Regions from separate parts of the Microbacterium sp. JAI119 genome, predicted to be linked through region 2. Evidence: predicted binding sites of a transcription regulator. Region 2 holds the regulator's gene; each other region holds the start of a gene.

Region 1 (3,274 bases), on a different contig from region 2:
TCGTCCTCACTGACGGGTGTTCTGACGGGATGAGTCCGTTATATTCTACAAACATAGAAAAACACAACCCCGTGCCACGAGACGGCGAAGGAGCCCTCATGCCCGATCCGACATATCCCCGCACACCCCTGTTCTCGGGCGGGGCGCCGGTGCCGCCGCTCGCCCTGGGGTCGTGGAACACCTGGGATCGCATGGAGCGGGACGAGGCGGTCACCCTCATCCGGCGCGCGGTGGAGCTCGATGCGGGGTTCTTCGACGTCGCGTACTACAACATGGGTCCGCACGCCGAGAACTCCCGCACCGACATCCTGTTCGGCGAGGCGCTGCGGGCGAGCGGCGTCGACCGCGCGGACATCGTGCTGTGCGGGAAGCTCTGGCTGTGGGACTGGCCGAACCAGGGGTTCCGTGCGCAGCTCGTGGAGTCGCTGCAGCGGGCCGGCCTCGACCGGTTCGACACCCTCGTGGTGGGCGACTACGTCGATGCCCCCGACCTGCCGCGGCTCGTGGCCGACGTGAACGCGCTGATCGACGAAGGGCTCGTCGGTTCCTGGGGCATCAACAACTGGCGCATCGAACACACGCGGCAGGCTCTCGCGGAATCCGAGGCTCAGGGGGCGGCCGGACCGGTGTTCGCACAGTTGAAGTACGGCATCGCTCGTCGGTCGATGGCGGAAGGCGACGCCTACGGGCCGCTGTTCGCCGACGGCACGCTCGCCCTCCAGGCCTCGGACGTGTTCGAGGGGGGCATCCTCGCCACCGGACGGATGCCGGAACGGAAGATCGGTGCCGACGTCGGCGGGATCCGTGAGCGGATCGCGGCCGTCTACCCCGAGGTCGCGCGGGTCGCCGAGGGGTTCGGCGTGACGCCGGCAGCACTCGGCATCGCTTTCTGCCTGTCCAACCCCGCGACGGCGAACGTGCTGTTCGGCGCCTCACGCGTCGCACAGCTCGAGCTCAACCATGCCGCCCTCGCGCTGGCGCGCGACCACGGCGACGAGGTGCGCACCGCCCTCGCCGACTGCTGGGTCGACCGCGGAGTGCGGGCGGATGGAGCGTGGTGAGTGGTGAGTGGAGGGGGAGTGCGGGGTGGTGTTCACGACTGGCATGATGCGCATGGCGGGAAGCGGAGAGAGGGTGTCGGTCGAGCTGCAGCTGACGGCTGGCGAAGCGCTGGTGCTCTTCGAATGGCTTGCCGCTGCCAACGGGAGTGGTGAGCTCGTGGTGGATGAGGCGGAGCGGCGTGTGCTCTGTGATCTGGAGTCGCAGCTTGAGACGAAGCTCGTCGAGCCGTTCCTCCCCGGGTATCGTGCGCTCGTCGATGAGGCGAAGAGCATTGTGCGGGATACGCCCTGACGGTCGGGTCGGACGTGTGGCGGCCTCGGCCTTGGAGGCGACGGCAACGGAATGCTGTAATGAGATCGAACATAACTTCGAATGTCGAGCGCTGATTCGGTAGAATCGAGGCATGTCGAAGTTGGCCGTGTTGCACGAGGCGATGTCCCGCCTCGATGCGGCGTGGGCCGACGCCGAGAGTTCGGGAGACCTCTCGCGTGAGCAGCTGATCGCGGTGAGCACGTCGATCGGCGTGCTGCAACGCCGGCTGGACGCGGTGCACATCGAGGTCGCCGCATGCATCTCGCGGGAGTCGCGTCCGGAGCTGGGGGCGGAGAGCCTTGCGAAGCAGCAGGGCTTCCGGAATCCGGCGACCTTGATCGCGGCGACTGTCGGGGTGTCGCGCGGTGAGGCGCATCGGCTGGTGAAGGTCGGAGAGGCGGTCGCACCACGCGCCGATCTCCTCGGTGTACCGCTGCCGGCGAGGTATCCACTGATTCGGGAGGCTCTCGACGCGGGCGCACTCAGCGCTCAGGCGGCAGCGGTGATCATCGCGCTGCTCGACCGATGCCGCGTGGTGGTCGGTGTCGAGCGTGTCGCCGAAGCGGAGCGTGTGCTGGTCGAGAAGTCGGCGGGGCTCGCGATCGACGACGTACGGAAGCTGGTCGTGCGGGCGGAAGCCTGGTTGGACCCGGATGGGGTGGAGTCGCGTCTCGAGGAGCAGCGTTCCCGACGATCCCTGACCATCCACGAGCGCGGCGGGATGGTGCATCTGAACGCCGTCCTCGATGCGGAGACTGCCGCACCCGTCGTGACCGCCATCCGCGGCTACGTGAGCGCCGCATTCGCCGCCCGGAAGGATGCGACGGCCCCGGACGCGCCCGATGCCGATCGTCGCACCGTGCCGATGATCCAGGCCGATGCGCTCGCGGTGTTCGCCGGGCATGTGCTCGACTGCGAGGCTCGCGTGCCGTTGGCGGGCGCGACCGTCATCGTGCGGGTGGATCTCGACGCGCTGGAAGCGGGTGCGGGATCGGCCGAGATCGACGGAATCGAGCAGCCCGTCAGCATCGGAGCTGCGCGGCGGATGGCTGCGGGCGGGGGAGTGATCCCGTGCGTGCTCGGTACCGTGAGCGAGGTGCTCGACTGGGGGCGGGAGAAGCGCCTCTTCACGCGGTCGCAACGACTGGCCCTCGTGGAGAGGGACGGCGGCTGCGCCATGTGTGGACTCCCCCCGGAGATGACGAAGGCGCACCATATCCGCTGGTGGAGACGCGACCAGGGGCCGACCGACCTCTCGAACGGCGTGCTGCTGTGCGAGACCTGTCATCACCGCATCCACGACAACGGGTGGGGCATCCGCATCGGTGGCGGTGGCGGTGGCGGTGGCGGTGGTCGCGAAAAGGTGTGGTTCCTGCCGCCCGCCTCGGTTGATCCGGCGCGCACTCCGCGGCTGGGTGGGCGAGCACGCTTCGATGTCGCTGCCTGAGAGGGGCGCTGCCTGAGAGTGGTGCTGCCTGAGAGGGGCGCTGCCTGAGGGTGGTGCTGCCTGAGAGGGGCGCTGCCTGAGGGTGGTGCTGCCTGAGAGGGGCGCTGCCTGAGGCGGGCGTCGGCTGAACGGGGTGCCGATCTGCCGCTATGCCTGCGCGCTCGGACAAGCCCGGTGCGCCCCCGGGCATGGGGTGGGGCATCCGTGGCAAGAATCACCCTTGCGCTCTTTTTCCACACCTGTAGACTAACCAGCGCGACACATCGAGGTGACGCCGGATCCGGCTACCGGCCAGCGGCACTCCGAGCCTTCTTCACCACCCTTGCACCCGAGAGAAGGAACCATGAAACGAATGCCCCTCGCGCTCGCCGCAGCCGTGGCCGCGACCCTCGCGCTCACCAGCTGCAGCGGCGGCGCAACGCCCTCCCCGTCCGACGGCAGTGCTGCCGAAGG
Region 2 (3,274 bases):
CGGCGATCCACCGCGCACCGGTGCCCTGCGCGATGAGCGGGTACATCGAATAGGTCGGCGCGAACCCGAAAGCCGTGCGACCAGGGCCTCCGAAGGCCTGCAGGATGTGCTGGAGCACCTCATTGGACCCGTTGCCCGCCCAGATCTGCTCGGGGACGAGACCGTGGCCCAGGTACTCCGCGAAAGACTCGCGAAGCGTGGTGAACTCACGATCCGGGTAGCGGTTGACATCACGGATCGCGACGGCGATGTCATCGAGGATGTCGCTCGCCACCGCATCGGGGATCGGATGCGTGTTCTCATTCACGTTGAGCGCGATGGGAAGCGGCGCCTGTGGAGCACCGTATGGCTTCAATCCGCGGAGATCGTCACGTAGCGGGAGATCGTTGAGGGAGAGGGTCACCCTTCCCATGCTATGCGGCGCTTGAGGTTGATGACGCAAAGTCGCCCGCCCCAGGAACTCCTCGTCTGAGCCCTCCGCCGGATCAGCGCGCGTACTGAGCCGGGATCGCCAGAGTCTGCCCGATCTGCAGCTCCCCGCCGCGCAACAGGTTCATCCGGCTGATGTCGCCGATCACATCGCGCGGGTCGGCGTCGGGCGCGACGCCGGTGGCGATGGACCAGAGCGTGTCACCGGGCATGACGGTGACGGTCTCGACGCCGACGGATGCGGTGTCGGCACCCGACGCGACCGCGCTGCCGCCGCTGAGCGCCGCGAACGCGATGCCGGCGGCGAGGGGCACCGACGCCAGGGCGAGCAGTACAGCGCGACCGCGCGTCGTCAGCCGGAGTCTCGTCGAAGGACGGGGCGATGCCGGGATGACTGCTGCGGTGCTGAAGCCGATGCTGCTCATGTGGTGCTCCTTAGCCTGTCCCGGAGCGGTGAGGCTGCCGGGGAAGTTGGCGTAGCGTTCGCATTCACGACTCGGCCGGGAGCCGGGAATGCGAAGCTACGTACCGAAGATATCTTCGAGTTCGAACATCTGTCAAGTATTCTTCGAAACCACACCGGGGAAAGAGGCCGACACGCTCGAACAGATCTTCCAGATCGGCCCGATTCTCGGATACGGTTTCGATAAGGACACCCCACCACGGGCCTCCGACATTCGAAGAGGGACGTCGGATCACGCACTGAAGGAGCACCATGAGCGAGAACTCTGCCGCCGAGTCGGAGGCACCGCGCACGCGCCGCCGGAAGAGCCTCAGCCCGAAGCAGATGGCGATCCTCGAGGTCATCCAGAACTCGATCGCGAACCACGGCTATCCGCCGAGCATGCGCGAGATCGGAGACGCCGTCGGTCTCAAGTCCCTCTCCAGCGTCACCCATCAGCTCGGACAGCTCGAGCTGAGTGGCTACCTGCGCCGCGACCCGGGGAAGACCAGGGCGATGGAGGTGCTCATCGATCTGCCGGGCGCCAGCACCGAGAACCCGGCCGACGTCGCGACTCCCGTAGGCGACGCCGCGCTCGTCCCCCTGGTGGGACGGATCGCCGCCGGCGTGCCGATCACCGCGGATCAGCAGGTCGAGGAGATCTTCCCGCTCCCCCGCCAGTTGGTGGGCAAGGGCGACCTGTTCATGCTCAAGGTCTCCGGCGAGTCGATGATCGACGCCGCCATCTGCGACGGCGACTGGGTCGTGGTCCGCTCCCAGAACAGCGCGGAGAACGGCGAGATCGTCGCGGCGATGCTCGATGGCGAGGCGACGGTCAAGGTGCTGCGCCGCCGGGACGGCCACACCTGGCTCCTCCCCCGCAACTCGGCATTCGAACCCATCCTCGGCGACGAGTCCGTCGTCCTCGGCAAGGTCGTGGCGGTGCTCCGCGCCGTCTGACCCTCGATCCGGTCAGCGCGGATCGGGCCTGGTCGTGTCGGTGACCGTCTTCCCTTCGCGCGCTTCCACAGTGGTCGGGCCCACGGCGTGGCCGCACACGCGGTGCGACGCCGCATAGGCTCGAGACATGTCGTCGTCCCCTTACGGTTCCTGGTCATCCCCGTTCTCCGCCGCCTCGGTCGCCGCGTCTTCACCGCGCATCGACGGCGCCCGTTTCGTCGGCTCGGAGATCTGGTGGGGCGAGTCGGTGCCGGCCCAGAAGGGCCGCGTGACGGTGCGGAGCTCCTCCGGAGCCGAGATCCTCCCCTCCCCCTGGAGCGCACGCTCACGTGTGCACGAGTACGGCGGGGGTGCGTGGACGGCGGACGAGCACGGCACGCTCTACTTCGTCGACGCGAACGACCAGCGGGTTCATCGTCTGAGCGTGGGAGGCGAGCCCGTTGCTCTCACCCCTCCCGGGCCCTCCCACGGCGGCCTGCGTGTGCAGTCCGGTCGACTGCTGGCCGTGCGCGAAGACCTCTCCCGCACGCCGCATCTCCGAGCGATCGTCGAGATCCCGCTCGACGGCTCCGCAGCCGAGGATGCGTCCGCGATCACGGTGATCGTGCAGGGCGATGGCTTCTTCGCCCACCCCGCGCTCTCCCCCGACGGCACCCGCGCCGCGTGGGTCGCGTGGGACAGGGGCCGCATGCCGTGGGAGGACGCGCACGTGCAGGTCGCCGAGGTCGGTGAGGACACTCCGCGCACGATCCCCTCACGGGCGGCGCTGCAGCCGGAGTGGCTGAGCGACTCGGAGCTGCTCTTCGCCGATGATCCGGGTGGGCGCTGGGCCCTGCAGCGCATCTCCCTGGACGGTGTGGTCCCGGTCGGCACCGCACGGCAGGTCTCACCCTCGGACGCCGACACGGGCTATGGACTCTGGGTCCTCGGCAACCGCTGGTATCAGCTGCTCGACGACGGCCGCGTCGTCGCCGTCCGGACGAACGGGCGCGACGAGGTCGTGGTGATCGATACCGACGATGCTGCCGACGACCGCGTCGACGTCATCTCGTTCCCCGGAGACGGCCATGTGAGCGTCGACGATGTCGACGGCACCCGCGTGCTCCTCTCCGGCAACGGTTCGCGTGCGAACGCCGGGCTGTGGTGCGTCGACGTCGTATCGGGTGCCACCGTGGCGGTGCGCGGCGGCGAACCGGTCGATCCGCAGTGGATGCCCGCTGCGATGCCGATCGAGATCCAGGGCCCGCACGGAGAGGTGCACGCGTTCGCGTACCCGCCGGCGAACCCGCACGCGACGGCTCCCGATCACGAGCTCCCGCCCTACATCGTCCTCGTGCACGGGGGGCCGACGGCGCACGTCACCGGGGCGGCGTCCGAGGCGATCGCGTTCTACACGAGCCGCGGCATCGGCGTGCTCGACGTGAACTACGGAGGTTCCACGGG
Region 3 (3,274 bases), on a different contig from region 2:
GGCGGCGTCCTCACCCGAGACCCCCCCACCGGACGACCGTCACCAGAGACCAGCCTCACCAGAGACCAGCCTCACCAGAGACCAGCCTCACCAGAGACCAGCCCACCAGAGACCGACATCCTCACGCAGCGACGTCGAGGCGTGCGCGACCGCCGAGCCTCGGGGTCTGCGCAGGATCGACGTATCGCGGCGGAATGAACCACACCCGCGCGCCGCTCCCAGTCCCCCTCCTACTCCCGCCCCCACTCCTACTCATACTCCCGGCATCGTCGATACGGATCTCCCACCCGTTGTCGTGGATGCGGTGGTGACACGTTTCGCACAGCAGTACCCCGTTGGAGAGGTCGGTCGGCCCGTGATCTCGTTTCCACCAGCGGATGTGATGGGCCTTCGTCATCTCGGGCGGCAATCCGCACATCGCGCATCCCCCGTCGCGCTCCACCAGCGCCAGCCGTTGTGCGCGGGTGAACAGCCGCTTCTCCCGACCCCATTCGAGGATCTCGCTGTCGCCACCGAGAACGCACGGGATCACACCGCCACCGGCCGCCATCCTGCGCGCAGCTCCGACGCTGACCGGGTGATCGACACCATCCAGGGTCGCCGACCCCGTGCCGGCTTCCAGATCGTCGAGGTTCATCCGCACGATCACCGTCGCACCCGCTACCGGCACCCGCTGCTCGCACCCGAGCACGTGCGCACAGAACACCGCCAGAGCATCAGCTTGGATCATCGGCACCGTCCGGCGGTCCGCATCGGGCGCACCCTCGTCGGGCGCATCTTTTCGCGCGGCGAACGCGGCGGTCACGTACCCCCGGATCGCGGTGACCACCGGAGCCGCGGTCTCGACGTCGAGCACCGCGTTCAGATGCACCATGCCGTCACGCTCGAACAGCGATAGCGCACGTCTGTTGCGCCGTTCGTCCTCCCTGGGCTCCAGACCGTCCGGGTCGAGCCATGCTTCCGCGCGGACCACGAGCTTGCGCACATCGTCGAGCGCCAAACCCGCCGCTTTCTCCGCCAGCACCCGCTCGCCTTCGGCGATACGCTCCGCTCCCGCGGCGATCCGACAGCGATCGAGGAGCGCGATGATCACCGCGGCGGCCGGGGCGCCGAGCGCACCCGAGTCGAGTGCCGTACTCACCGACGGGTACTTCGCCGGCAGAGGGGCGCCCAGGAGGTCGCTGCGGGGTGCAGTCGCTTCGCCCACCTTGACGAGGCGCGAGGCATCGCCCGTCGACACTCCCGTCGCAGCCGCGATCAGCGTCGCCGGATTGCGGTAGCCCTGCTGCTTCGCCAGGCTCTCCGCGCCGAGCTCTGGACGCGACTCACGCGATATGCACGCCGCCACCGAGACATGCACGGCATCCAACCGACGCCGCAGCACCCCGATCGACTCGCTCACCACCATCAACTGCTCGCGCGACAGGTCTCCGGAGTCGTCGGCATCCGACCACGCCTCATCGAGGCGGGACATCGCCTCGTGCAACGCGGTCAATCTGGACATGCTTCATTTTATCGCGGATCGTGCCGAGATTCGAAGATTTGTTCGATCGCATGCTGGTGAGACCGGTATCCCGAAAGCCACCCTCCCCGGACCGACCCACCAGGCCCACCAGGCCTACCAGGCCCGCCCGGCCCGCCAGGCCCGCCAGCCCCGCCCGGGCCGCCCGGGCACAGGAGCCGCGGGCCGCCGGAGTGCCTCACTGCACGTCGGTGAACAATCCCATGACCTCCGGTCCCATCTCGACCTGGCTCAGGACGACGCGGAACGAGCCGTCCTGGTCGATCCAGAAGTCCGTCCCCTGCCCACCCGACCAGCCGAACCGGCCGACGTGCTCACCCTCGGTCTGCACCGCGACGCCGAATCCCCACCCCGTGCCCTCCCAGAATCCCGGGAAGAAGCTGTCAGCGGTCTTCGCTGCGGCCGGCACCTGGTCCGAACGCATCAGCGCGAGCAGCTCCGGGTCGAGGACGACACTCCCGCCATGGCGCCCGCCGGCGGCCAGCATCCCCGCGAACACGGCATAGTCGGCGGCCGTCGACACGAGTTCCGAGTGATTGAGATCGAACGGCGCAGGCGCGACGGAGAACCCTGCGGCCGCCGGCTCGATCTCGACCAGCTGGCCCTCCTGGTGCCGGTATGCCGCGGGCAGCCGATGCGCCTGGTCGACGGGAACCGTGAAACCCGTGTCGACCATTCCCAGCGGTCCGAAGAGGTCACGCCGAAGGTGCTCCTCCAGCGACCCGTCGACCACTCGTGAGAGCAGGATCCCGAGGATGCCGAAGGAGTGGTGGTAGCGCCATCCGGTGCCGGGCTCGAACGCGAGCGGGAGCGCGGTCAGCGCGTCCAGCCACTCCTGTGCGCCCATCGCGACCGGCTCCTGCCCCGCGGCCGTCCGATTCCTGATCATCGCCTCGGCGAGGGACGACGACACGACCTGCACGCCGTAGCCGGAGGTGTTGGTGAGCAGATGACGCAGAGTGATGGGCGTCGTCGCAGGCGCGACGTCGTCGAGGGGAGCATCCGGCACGCGCAGCACCTGACGATCGGCGACCTCAGGCACCCACTTCTCGACGGGATCGTCGAGAAGGAGGCGCCCCGCCTGCACGAGGCGCAGTGCGGCGACCGCGAGGATCGGTTTGGTCATCGATTGGATGCGCACGATCGCATCCGCCGGCAGGTCTCCGGCCGCGACGATCTCGAACGCCCCACCGGGTTCACCGTGCACGCCGATGATCCCCGGCGCCGTGCCTCGCGCGACGTGTTCATCCAGGATCCGTGCGAGCGACGTCGTCATGCAGTCGATTCAACCGGGCCGCAGCACCCCTGTCCACGCCTCGACGGCGATAGGGCAACGACGAGAAGAGGCCCCGGATGCGAAATCCGGGGCCTCTTCAGGGGAGGCGCGTCAGCGCTTGCCGGCGATCTGACGCCCGACGAGGTCGCGCATGATCTCGTTCGTGCCGCCGTAGATGCGGTGCACTCGGGCATCGGTGAACGCGCGGGCGATCGGGTACTCCATGATGTACCCGTAGCCCCCGTGCAGCTGCACTCCCGTGTCGAGCACCTCCCACTCGCGTTCGGTCGCCCAGAACTTCACCTTCGCGGCATCCTCGGCGGACAGCTTCCCCTCCGAGTAGGCCCGGAGCGCGCGGTCGATGTAGGCCCACATCGCATCGGTGGTCGCGGACATGTCGGCGAGGCGGAAGCGGGTGTTCTGGAAGTCGGCGATGCGCTCACCGAACGCCTCGCGGTCCTTCGTGTAGGCGATGG

Evidence for each region. The regulator LexA, encoded in region 2, represses DNA repair genes until DNA is damaged. The targets are predictions, from matches to a motif close to TCGAACANNTGTTCGA.
Region 1: a site for LexA is predicted at 1,419-1,434, ahead of HDC31_RS05450 (HNH endonuclease signature motif containing protein). Genes of this name have one in related genera too.
Region 3: a site for LexA is predicted at 1,535-1,550, ahead of HDC31_RS15785 (HNH endonuclease signature motif containing protein). Genes of this name have one in related genera too.

The regions. Positions count from the first base shown of each region.
Region 1 covers NZ_JACCCK010000001.1:1,113,621-1,116,894, forward strand. Annotated here, with positions in the region: gene HDC31_RS05440 (aldo/keto reductase) at 99-1,061, shown strand; gene HDC31_RS05445 (hypothetical protein) at 1,087-1,353, shown strand; gene HDC31_RS05450 (HNH endonuclease signature motif containing protein) at 1,466-2,821, shown strand; gene HDC31_RS05455 (ABC transporter substrate-binding protein) at 3,165-3,274, shown strand, end outside.
Region 2 covers NZ_JACCCK010000002.1:36,972-40,245, forward strand. Annotated here, with positions in the region: gene HDC31_RS11010 (histidinol-phosphate transaminase) at 1-403, opposite strand, end outside; gene HDC31_RS11015 (LysM peptidoglycan-binding domain-containing protein) at 486-854, opposite strand; gene lexA (transcriptional repressor LexA) at 1,145-1,831, shown strand; gene HDC31_RS11025 (prolyl oligopeptidase family serine peptidase) at 1,959-3,274, shown strand, end outside.
Region 3 covers NZ_JACCCK010000003.1:286,422-289,695, reverse strand. Annotated here, with positions in the region: gene HDC31_RS15785 (HNH endonuclease signature motif containing protein) at 122-1,504, opposite strand; gene HDC31_RS15780 (serine hydrolase) at 1,701-2,798, opposite strand; gene HDC31_RS15775 (acyl-CoA dehydrogenase family protein) at 2,910-3,274, opposite strand, start outside.